One region of the Paenibacillus sp. JL3B1040 genome, then DNA from elsewhere that is predicted to be linked to it. Evidence: riboswitches for the same ligand, from Rfam matches in the RefSeq annotation. Region 1 holds a riboswitch; each other region holds the start of a gene.

The links. Region 1 has a riboswitch for thiamine pyrophosphate ahead of ACZF99_RS20625 (ECF transporter S component). Riboswitches for the same ligand answer to the same signal wherever they lie in the genome.
Region 2: linked by a shared signal. The riboswitch ahead of tenA (thiaminase II) and the one ahead of ACZF99_RS20625 (ECF transporter S component) in region 1 are both predicted to bind thiamine pyrophosphate.
Region 3: linked by a shared signal. The riboswitch ahead of ACZF99_RS03130 (ABC transporter substrate-binding protein) and the one ahead of ACZF99_RS20625 (ECF transporter S component) in region 1 are both predicted to bind thiamine pyrophosphate.

The regions. Positions count from the first base shown of each region.
Region 1 covers NZ_CM169317.1:4,525,824-4,529,095, forward strand. Annotated here, with positions in the region: gene ACZF99_RS20620 (ABC transporter ATP-binding protein) at 1-735, opposite strand, end outside; gene ACZF99_RS20625 (ECF transporter S component) at 735-1,340, opposite strand; TPP riboswitch at 1,452-1,563, opposite strand; gene asd (archaetidylserine decarboxylase) at 1,751-2,548, shown strand; gene ACZF99_RS20635 (DUF4097 family beta strand repeat-containing protein) at 2,590-3,272, opposite strand, start outside.
Region 2 covers NZ_CM169317.1:3,292,289-3,295,560, forward strand. Annotated here, with positions in the region: gene thiD (bifunctional hydroxymethylpyrimidine kinase/phosphomethylpyrimidine kinase) at 1-283, opposite strand, end outside; gene thiM (hydroxyethylthiazole kinase) at 280-1,128, opposite strand; gene tenA (thiaminase II) at 1,147-1,854, opposite strand; TPP riboswitch at 2,005-2,108, opposite strand; gene ACZF99_RS14860 (alpha-mannosidase) at 2,237-3,272, opposite strand, start outside.
Region 3 covers NZ_CM169317.1:727,213-730,484, reverse strand. Annotated here, with positions in the region: gene ACZF99_RS03145 (sensor domain-containing diguanylate cyclase) at 1-443, opposite strand, end outside; gene ACZF99_RS03140 (cold-shock protein) at 652-873, opposite strand; gene ACZF99_RS03135 (cold-shock protein) at 1,044-1,244, opposite strand; TPP riboswitch at 1,561-1,672, shown strand; gene ACZF99_RS03130 (ABC transporter substrate-binding protein) at 1,871-2,893, shown strand; gene ACZF99_RS03125 (MTH1187 family thiamine-binding protein) at 2,954-3,247, shown strand; gene ACZF99_RS03120 (ABC transporter permease) at 3,244-3,272, shown strand, end outside.

The DNA of each region.
Region 1 (3,272 bases):
CTCCCAGACGCCGGGGTACCAAATGCCGAACTCGGCAAGCTCGGAACGGTACGCATCAAACACGGCCTCCGGCGCGCCTTCGCCCAGCACCCGTCCGTCCGGTCCGAATAGCACGACGCGGTCAACCAGGCCAAGCGCCGTGAGTTCCTCGATCCGGTGCTCGACAATGATCAAGGTGCGGTCCTCGGCTACCTTGGCGATCGCTTGCCAGATTTGCTCGCGGCCCTGCGGGTCCAACAGAGCCGAAGGCTCGTCAAGCAGCAGCACCTCCGGATCGCCGAGCAGCACCGAAGCGAGCGCCAAGCGCTGCTTCATCCCCTGGGACAGCGAATCGATCGGTACGTGGAGCGAAGGCAGGTCGAGCCCCACTTTAACCAAGGCGTCCTCCATTCGCGCGGACATCTCCGGCTGCGGTACGCTCAAGTTCTCCAGGGCAAAGGCCAGCTCCTCGTCAACGTAAGGCATGCAGAATTGCGTGTCGGGATCCTGGAACAAGAACCTCCACGATGACGGGAGCCGTTGTGCGGACGCGCGCATCGGAATTTCCACCAGGTCCGGGATGATGCCGGACAGCACCTGCAGCAGCGTCGATTTGCCGCAACCGCTGGGGCCCAGCAGCAGGACGTGTTCCCCGCGCCGAACGGAGAAATTCAAATCCTTGAACACGAATTCGGCTTCGCCGGGGAACTTCAGCCGGAGTTCCCGTACCTCTGCCGCCGTATCTGTTATTCGCATCAGTCGTTCAGCGCCGCGTAGTCTTTTGGATCCACCGGACGCAGCAGCGTAGTGACCCCCGTCGCTTCCACGGCTTTCACCACGGCGTAGGCGAAGTAACCGCAGATCAGCGCGGAACTGACGGCCCGCATCGCATATTTGGCGGTCAAGAGCCAAGGCTCGTAATCCTGTACGTACCCGTAGAAGAAATCCGGAATCACCGAGCCGGCAGCGGCCCCGATTCCGGCCAGAGCGGCAACGGAGCCGGAAAATTTCCGGTACCGGAACGCGGCGAACACCAATTCCGCCCCTAAACCTTGCAGCACGCTGTAAAGTACGAGCTGAACCCCCCATTCGCTGCCGAACAGAATTTCCACATGGGCTGCCGCCACCTCGGCAATCAGCGCCACCCCCGGCTTGCGGATCAGCAGGAACACAAGCGTTGCGGCCAGAAACCACATCCCGTACACCAGCTCATCCGCCTGGAAGAACAGGGGGGAGAACAAATTGTACACTGAGCTCCAGAAGTGATACACCACGCCAAGCACCAACGAGACCAGCACCGTCACCAGCAGATCGCTCAGCTTCAAGCCGCGGCCGATTCTTTTTTGGACAACCTCCGACATCTTCATCTCTCCTTTTAATCCCTAAATTTGAATTTCATCGCATCGCAAAAAAACCGCCTGAATAAGCTCAGACGGCGGTCAGGTCACGAGGGCGCACGAAAAAACGCAAAATATCCCGGACGATCGATTCTCTACGCTGGCATTATCCAGATCAGATTAACGGTCCGCGGCGCCGTATGCCGCTATCTCAGCCTGATTCGCTCAAGCCCCCGTATCCCTATGCGATTGTTAATTGTTATTAACATACACCAACCTTGCCCCGGCATCAAGTCTAAATTTATACAAATTCGTAAACCGGGGTTACAAGTTGCCGTATTGATTTCAGCCCTATTCTGTGTCAAGATAAGCGGAAGTGGCAACGAATTCATCAAACCAACGCAGCACTAACGGACAGACTAGGAGGATGCGATTTGGCCGCGAAATGGATGAAATGGTTGACGGAACTCTCCTCCCGGAAATGGTTGTCCCGGATGATGGGCAAGTTCTCCCATTCGGGCTTGAGCCGGGCGATAATTCCTTTCTTCGCCAAATCCTACGGGATTCCGCTGCATGAAGCGGAGAAGGAGCTTCGGGAATACCGGACGCTAAACGAGTTCTTTACCCGAAAATTGAAGCCGGGCATGCGCCCGCTGCACGCGGAGCCGGGAACGATGATCAGTCCGGTGGATGCGCTGATCACGTTTATGGGCGAAGTCCGATCCGGCACGATCCTGAACGTCAAAGGACAGGACTACGCTCTGGAAGAACTGCTGTCACGCTCGCCGCGTGTGGAAACGTACAAACACGGTTACGCCTTTGTACTTTATCTTAGTCCTACCGATTATCACCGGATTCATGCGCCCGTGGCCGGCAAGAAGCTGGAAAGCGAGCATATTAAAGGCCGGGTCTACCCGGTCAACGATTTCGGCATGCGTCATATGAAGAAGGTGTTGTGCCGGAACGAACGCCTGATTACTTATATTTCCCACGCTTACGGGGAGATCGCCCTCGTCAAGGTGGGAGCGATGAACGTCAGCAGTATCCAATACACCGACCCTTCGGCCAAAAGCTGGGAGCAGGGGGACGACCTGGCTTACTTCGAATTCGGCTCGACCGTCGTCCTGCTGACGCAAAGCGGCACCTTCATCCCTTTGCCCGGACTCGAACCCGGACGGAAGGTACGGATGGGCGAAGCGCTGGGCCGCTTCATCCCTGCGGACAAAAGCTGAATTCGCTTGTTCCGCTCCGCCGGCTTACGCGGGCCCTTCCCCTATTGTACCGTAATATTGCCGATGGAAGTCCCCAGCTCGACCAGCGGCCCCCCGCCGCCCCGCTTGCTGCTTCCTTCCGGCGCCCCGTTGATTTGCCCGAGGTCGCTTGACGTTTCCAGGTTGCAGGCCAGCGACGGATCCAGCTCCGCCGTCACGCTGCCTACGTCGGTTTTCGCCTGCAGCCGGCTGCCCGTGTCCATCCCGAGAATGTCCAAATTCAAGCTGCCGGTTGCCGTACGGATCGAGGATTCACCCGCCAATCGGGCATTCTCGACCCGGATCGAACCCACGTCCCCCTTGAGCCGATACGTTCCCGTCAACCCGCTCGCCGCGATTTCGCCGACATTGTTCGTGACTTCGAACTCCTCGATCCCGGCAGGGACCTCCACGATATAGTCGATGCGGAATTCGGTAAAATGCAGTTCCTTTTGGGCCCAATCCCACAGATTCCGATCCGGTTCGCCCTTGGCGTGCACGCGCACCTGCACCGCGTTGCCGTGAACGATAACGGAAACCTCGCTCTGTTCGAACAACTGATCCAGTTTTGCCTTGCGTGCCGGGAGGTCTGCGGCCTGGATAGTCGCCTTTACCGCGACCTGATCGGACGCGCCTTCTTTCAGCTCGAGACGGCCTACGGCGTTATCCAACTGCAGCTTGCCGGCGGTGCCGATTTCCCCGGTTG
Region 2 (3,272 bases), 1.2 Mb from region 1:
TCCGGGCAGCAACCGCCTCGATGATATCCGCGCTGAACAGCATCCCCGTCTTCATCGCGTCTACGCCGAGGTCGGAGCCGACCGCCTCGATTTGCGCTGCCGTCGCTTCCGGCGGCAGCGGGAAGACATCGGTCACGCCCAGCGTGTTCTGGACCGTCACGGCGGTGATCGCCGACATCCCGTAAACGTCCAGCTCCTGGAACGTTTTGAGATCGGCCTGGATACCGGCTCCGCCGCCGCTGTCCGATCCAGCGACCGTTAGCGCCCGGGCGATCCGGCTCATCCGACCCACCATCCGCCGGCGGTGGCCGCCTGTATTTCGCGTACCGCCGCGTGACCCTTGAGCGAATGCGGATGCAGCTTCGCCAACTCGTCGAGGAACGCGATCTGGAAACTGCCCGGGCCGGCGGCCGCCGTCCGCTCGGCGGCGCGGGACGCGGCGGCGCCGTAGAAGGCCAGTCCGGCGGTGCCGGCCAGCAGCAGGTCGCGCTCCACCGCGGCGAAAGCCCCGAGCACCGACGTGAGCAGGCAGCCCGTGCCGGTCACCTGGGTCAGCAGCGCGTCCCCGCCGCTGACGATCCGGCACCGCCGCCCGTCGGTGATGACGTCTTCACGGCCGGTGATCGCCACGACCGTGTTCAGCGCCCGCGCGGCCCGCACCGCCAGCTCGGCCGCCTCGGCGGCGGCGGTGTCTCCGGCATCGACGCCCTTGATCTCGCGGGATTCCCCGACGAGATGAGCGATCTCCGCCGCATTGCCGCGCAAGAGCGACACCTTCACCTCGCGCAGAATGCGCTGGGCCGACTCGGTGCGAAAAGCGGTCGCGCCCGCGCCGACCGGGTCAAGCAGCACCGGTACGCCATGGGCGTTCGCCGACCGACCGGCCAGGATCATCGCCTCGACTTGCGGCGTCGACAGCGTGCCGATGTTCAGGACGAGCGCGCCGGCGATTCGGGCCATCTCGGCCACCTCCTCCGGCGCGTAGGCCATGACCGGCGACGCGCCAAGCGCGTACAGGCCGTTCGCCGTAAAATTCGTGACGACGACATTAGTCATGTTATGGACGAGCGGTTTCGAGTTCTGCACTTTTTCCAGCGCATCGGACAGATCTTTTTCCAATAAGCTCATGATCATTCAACCTCTCTTTCAATCCTTCACTTGATCGGAGTCAAGCAGCTTCATCGGCGCCGCAACCGGCCAGTCTTCCAGCCGATAAGCCATGTCCCAGAAGAGATACTCCAATTGGCAGCTTTGCAGAAAATGCTCGGCCATCCTTTGGCGCTCCGCCTCCTTGGCCTCTGCGGCCCAGCAATCCAACGATTGAACGAGCTGCTCCGTCACGCCGCCCGAACGTTGGCCGTAAAATTGAATCCACTCGTAGAACGGATGGTCCGACGTCGGTCGCACTTCCTCCAGCAGCTTTTGGCCAATCTCCAGATACGTCCATGGACAGGGCAACAGCACGGCGTAGATCTCGCCCAAACTCCCTTCGTGAGCCACCGTCAGCATATGGCGGATGTAATGATGTGCCGAAGGCGCGAGCGGAAAGCCCTGCAGATCCTCGAAGTTCACCCCGGCGGCCCGGCAAAAATTGTGATGAGGATGAATCTCACTGTTCAGGATGAAGGCGATCTGTTCGTTGAACATTGCGATTTCCTCGCGGGATCGGCATTTGGAAATGGCGATGCCGTAAATCCGCATGTAGGCGTTTAAATATTCGTAATCCTGCTTGACGTAATGAATAAGCTGCTCTTTCTTCAATTGGCCGCTCGCTATGCCTCGGACGAACGGATGATCACAAAGGGCTTGAAAAATTCCATCCGCCTGTCGGCGCAGCTCTTGCGAAAACCCCATCTGTCTCTACCTCCCATATATTTGGCTTGGAAATCCCCTGAGAGAGCATCGACAACGACCGGTCGAAGAGCGCAAAAAAGCCGCTCCGTAGAGGGAGCGGCTGGATGAAGCCCTAGGCAAACCGACGATCGGCAGCCAAGCGCAATTCATATGGGGCCGGCTCCACTTTCCTACGCTAGTATGAACTAGATCAGGTTCAAAGGGTCCAAGATGTTCTCTTGTCTCAGCCGATTACGGCGCCCCTAGTGGATTTCCTATGCAATTCATCTTTTACTTTACCGATCCCTGTCTGGATTGTCAATCCCGTCCAGCGAAAGATCGTTCGCTCTCTCGCTTCTCTCATTTCTCCCCTTATCTTTGATCGATACCACGAAACGGGGAGTTAGTTCAATTGCAAGCGAATCGTTTTGATTTCATAAGGCGCTACGGCCAGCTCGAGCTCCGCGGCCGAAGAGGGGTCTCCAATCGGCCGTTCCATCAGATCGGTCTCTTGCCAGGAGGCCACGGGAACTTCAAAATGCAAGCGAACAAGGCCCCGTCCGCCTTTATATTCATGGAAACGGACGATCAGCTCGTCGCCGTCTTCCGCTTTTTTCACCGCATCAATGACCACGTCCGCGGTGCCGCTCGTTTGGAGCAGCGAGAACGACGGCGTGTGAGCCTGGCCCGGCGTGGCGTAAACCGGCTGATTCAGCAGCGCTGCGGCCTGTACGGTGCCGCCTTCGGACCAATGCCCTTCATGCGGATACAAGGCATACGTAAACTCATGTTCGCCGCGATCGGCTTGCGGATCCGGGTAAGTCGCCGATTTCAGCAAGGACAGGCGAATCACATGATCCTTAATGTCATGGCCGTATTTGCAATCGTTCAGCAGGCTGACCCCATACCCGTGCTCCGACAAATCGGCCCATTGATGACCTACCGTTTCAAACCGGGCGAAGTCCCAAGACGTGTTCCAATGCGTTGGCCGCTTGACATTGCCGAACTGGATATCGTAGGTGGCTTCCGTGGCCCGAACATTGACCGGAAAAGCGACTTTCAGCAGTTGCTGGCGCTCCTGCCAATCGACCCGGGTCCGGAAATCGATCCGCCGATCGTCGGCGTACAGGATCATCTGTTGGCGTATCGTCGAACTCATGTAGGTCCAGGTAAAGGTAACGAGGGCTCGCAGCGCGCCAGTCACCACCTCACATTCCTGAAGCTGCTCGACTTCGCGTTGTTTTTCTTGGTAGAAAACATCGATGTCCCAAGCCTCAAACATCTTCGGCTTATCTTCGAACACCTGCAGCACGTTGCCCCGTTCGCCCGAGGCAAGCACCTCGCGCCCGGCGGCGCGGTCATATATCGAGGTGAGCTGCCCACGATCGTTCCACTCGATGCGGTACACCGGCGTGTCGATGCCATTGGACCGTACCTTA
Region 3 (3,272 bases), 2.0 Mb from region 1:
GACCACTTTCGGTTCACCCAGGCGTATAACAAGATGCCGAGAGAAAAACCTCCATGCCAAAACACCCACAACCACCCGGCGGTTTGCCCCCCGGCCCCAACCAGGGCTCCAAATCCGCCGAAGAGACCGGGAAAGGTCAAGATATGCAAAAAGGTCATCAATCCGCTAAATAAATAGGCGCAGGACAAAACGAGCAGCGCCGGAAAGCCGGAGGCCCGGTATTGGCTGTATATGATAAAGGCCGTGAGCATATCCCCGAAAATCAGCCAACCGATGGCGGCCGACACAAAGGGTTCGGCAGAGGGAAGCGCTGTCATACCGAACGGCAGCACCGCGAGCGACACCGCGATAATCAGGGTGCCGAGAAGGATGGCCAGCTTCCTTTGTTTGCTGCTGGAAGGAATGTCGAATACATGAGAAGCAACCTTATAATTTCCGTGCATCGGCGCGCGGGTTCCCCCTTCTGGATGTTAAATCATTGCAGTACCTCAAACATATTAGATTTTAAATATAGATGCAATCCTTTTGTGGATATTTCATTTTTGCATCCCCTTTCGGAACCCCCTTCACCAAAATGAAAATAGCCGCATTCGCTTGATGCGAATACGGCTGTGGTTGCTGGCAGCCCACCGATTCCGGCGGCAGCCTCGTCTATGCCTTCTTGGCCGACAATTTTTGATCGGAGCTCGGATTGCTCAGTTGGGGAAGCATGCGCATTCCCATGACCATCTCGGACGAGCAAAGCGGACAAACAGGGCTGTAATCAAACGTGAAATTATCCCGCATCCATCCTTTGCAATCGTCGCTCGTGCAGGTCCATACCGGCGTATTTTCCTCAGGAATTTCTTCTAACGTTTTTTTACGGTAGTTCATAATTCCCCTCCTTCAAGGTGAGCGTTCCAACCGGGTGCATAGATATAGTTTGTTGCGGTGCTATATGTGCCATCAGAAGCAGGCTTCTGAAAGTTAACCTCATGAATGATCTTTGGCGAAGAAAAACTGCCCTTAACGCGAGAGCGCATTAAGAGCAGTTTCTGGCTGGCTTACAGTTTAACAACGTTTTCGGCTTGCGGGCCGCGGTTGCCTTGAACCACGTTGAATTGTACGCGTTGGCCCTCGTCGAGGGTCTTGAAGCCTTCGCCGGTGATCGCGCTGAAATGAACGAACACGTCATTTCCGCCTTCCACTTCGATGAAGCCAAAACCTTTCTCAGCGTTAAACCATTTTACTGTTCCGGTTTCCATGGGAATACCTCCTGTTTCAAGATTAACATGATTCATTTTTTTAACAGAAGTCGCTCAAAAAGGCTGACCTTTATTGAACATGCACCACTTGTATAAAAAAAATTCACACATTGAAAAAAGTTCCAGTTTCAAAAAAAGTGACACTCTTTTCAATGCGTGAATGTGCGTGAATGAATATCCTCTTTCAAAAACAAGAGATGAACTCATTATATCCTTTTGCCAGATAAAAAGCAAATCCCCTGTTTTTGCAAGCCGGTCCGGAAAGACTGGACAAAAGCGGTTGACGAAAACTATAATGACAGATGTAATCTGCAGTCATACTGTTCAGGGGTGCTGGAATCGGCCGGCTGAGAGTGTATCCCTTAAGATACTGACCCTTTAACCTGATCTGGATAATGCCAGCGTAGGGAGCTATACCATGGACATGAACCTGTATTATATTCATATCCATTGCCTATCGCGTCCCGGATCCGGGACGTTTTTTTGTATCCGGACGTTTGGAATGCGCTTAAGGACGCGTATCCAGGGTTATACCTAGAACAAACTGCGGAAATTTAAACCCACGAAGGAGAGAATATGTCGTGAAAGTTCAACTACGTGCCGTACTGGCCGTGTTTCTCGGTTGCATGCTGCTCGTGCTGTCCGCCTGCGGCGGAGCAAACGGAAACAACGCCGGCAAAGCGGCGACCGGGAACAATGGCGGGCAAAATACCGAAGCCGCTGCGCCAAACCCGTCGTCCGGCGCAGAGCTGCAGAACGTCAAAGTCGTGCTCGACTGGAGCCCCAACACGAACCATACCGGGCTTTACGTCGCCCAGGATCAAGGATATTTCGCCGAAGAAGGGCTGAACGTGGAGATCCTCCTGCCCGGTTCCGGCGGCGCCGAAGCGATGGTGGCCTCCGGGGAGGTGCCGTTTGGCGTGAGCGTGCAGGAGAATGTCACGCAAAGCCGGATCCAGGGCGTACCGCTCGTATCCATCGCCGCTATCATTCAGCACAATACGTCCGGCTTTGCAGCGCCTGTGGCCAAGAACATCAAATCGCCCAAGGATTTCGAGGGTAAGGCATACGGCGGCTGGGGTTCTCCGGTGGAAAAAGCGGTGATCCAATCCATCATGGACCTGCAAGGCGCCGATGTCGGCAAGGTGAAGTTCCTCAATATCGGGGATGCCGATTATTTTACGGCCGTGAAGCGGGATATCGATTTCGCCTGGATCTTCTATGCATGGACCGGCATCGAAGCCGAACTGCGGGGCGAGCCGCTGGATATGCTCTACGTCAAGGACTTCTCCGAGCAGCTCGATTACTATACCCCGGTGCTTGTCACCAACGAGAAGACGACTCAGGAAGACCCCGAGCTGGTAAAGGCATTTATGCGGGCCGTGTCCAAAGGCTATCAATATGCGATCTCCTCCCCCGAAGAAGCGGCGCAAATCCTGCTCAAAGCCGTGCCGGAGCTCGACAAGGATCTGGTGGTCGCCAGCCAAAAATGGTTGAGCCCGAAATACAAGGACGACGCTCCGCGCTGGGGCGAACAGAAACGGGAAGTATGGCAGAACTACTCCGATTGGATGCATGAGCGCGGCCTGCTGGAGAAGCCACTGGACGTCGATGCCGCCTTCACCAACGAGTTTTTACCAAGTGAGTAGCCGCCAATAACGCCATGTGCCATGTATGTCAAATTCAAATTCGAAAGGATGAACCAACGGATGCCAAACGCACTGTTAAGTATTCAAATCATTCCGAAAACGCCGAACGGAGAAGACGTGATTCCCTATGTGGACCGGGCCATTGAGGTGATTCAGGCTTCCGGCGTCAAATATCAGGTGAATCCCCTGGAGACGACTCTGGAAGGGGATCTTGACGAACTGCTGGCGATCGTGAAGAAGATGAACGAGGCCGTCATCGAATTCGGTAGCACGGGTATCATTTCGCAAATCAAAATCTCGTACAATCCCAAAGGCGTCAGCATGGATAAGCTGATTGAAAAATATCGGCCATGAAGCTCCGCAGCCTTTGGCACAGCAT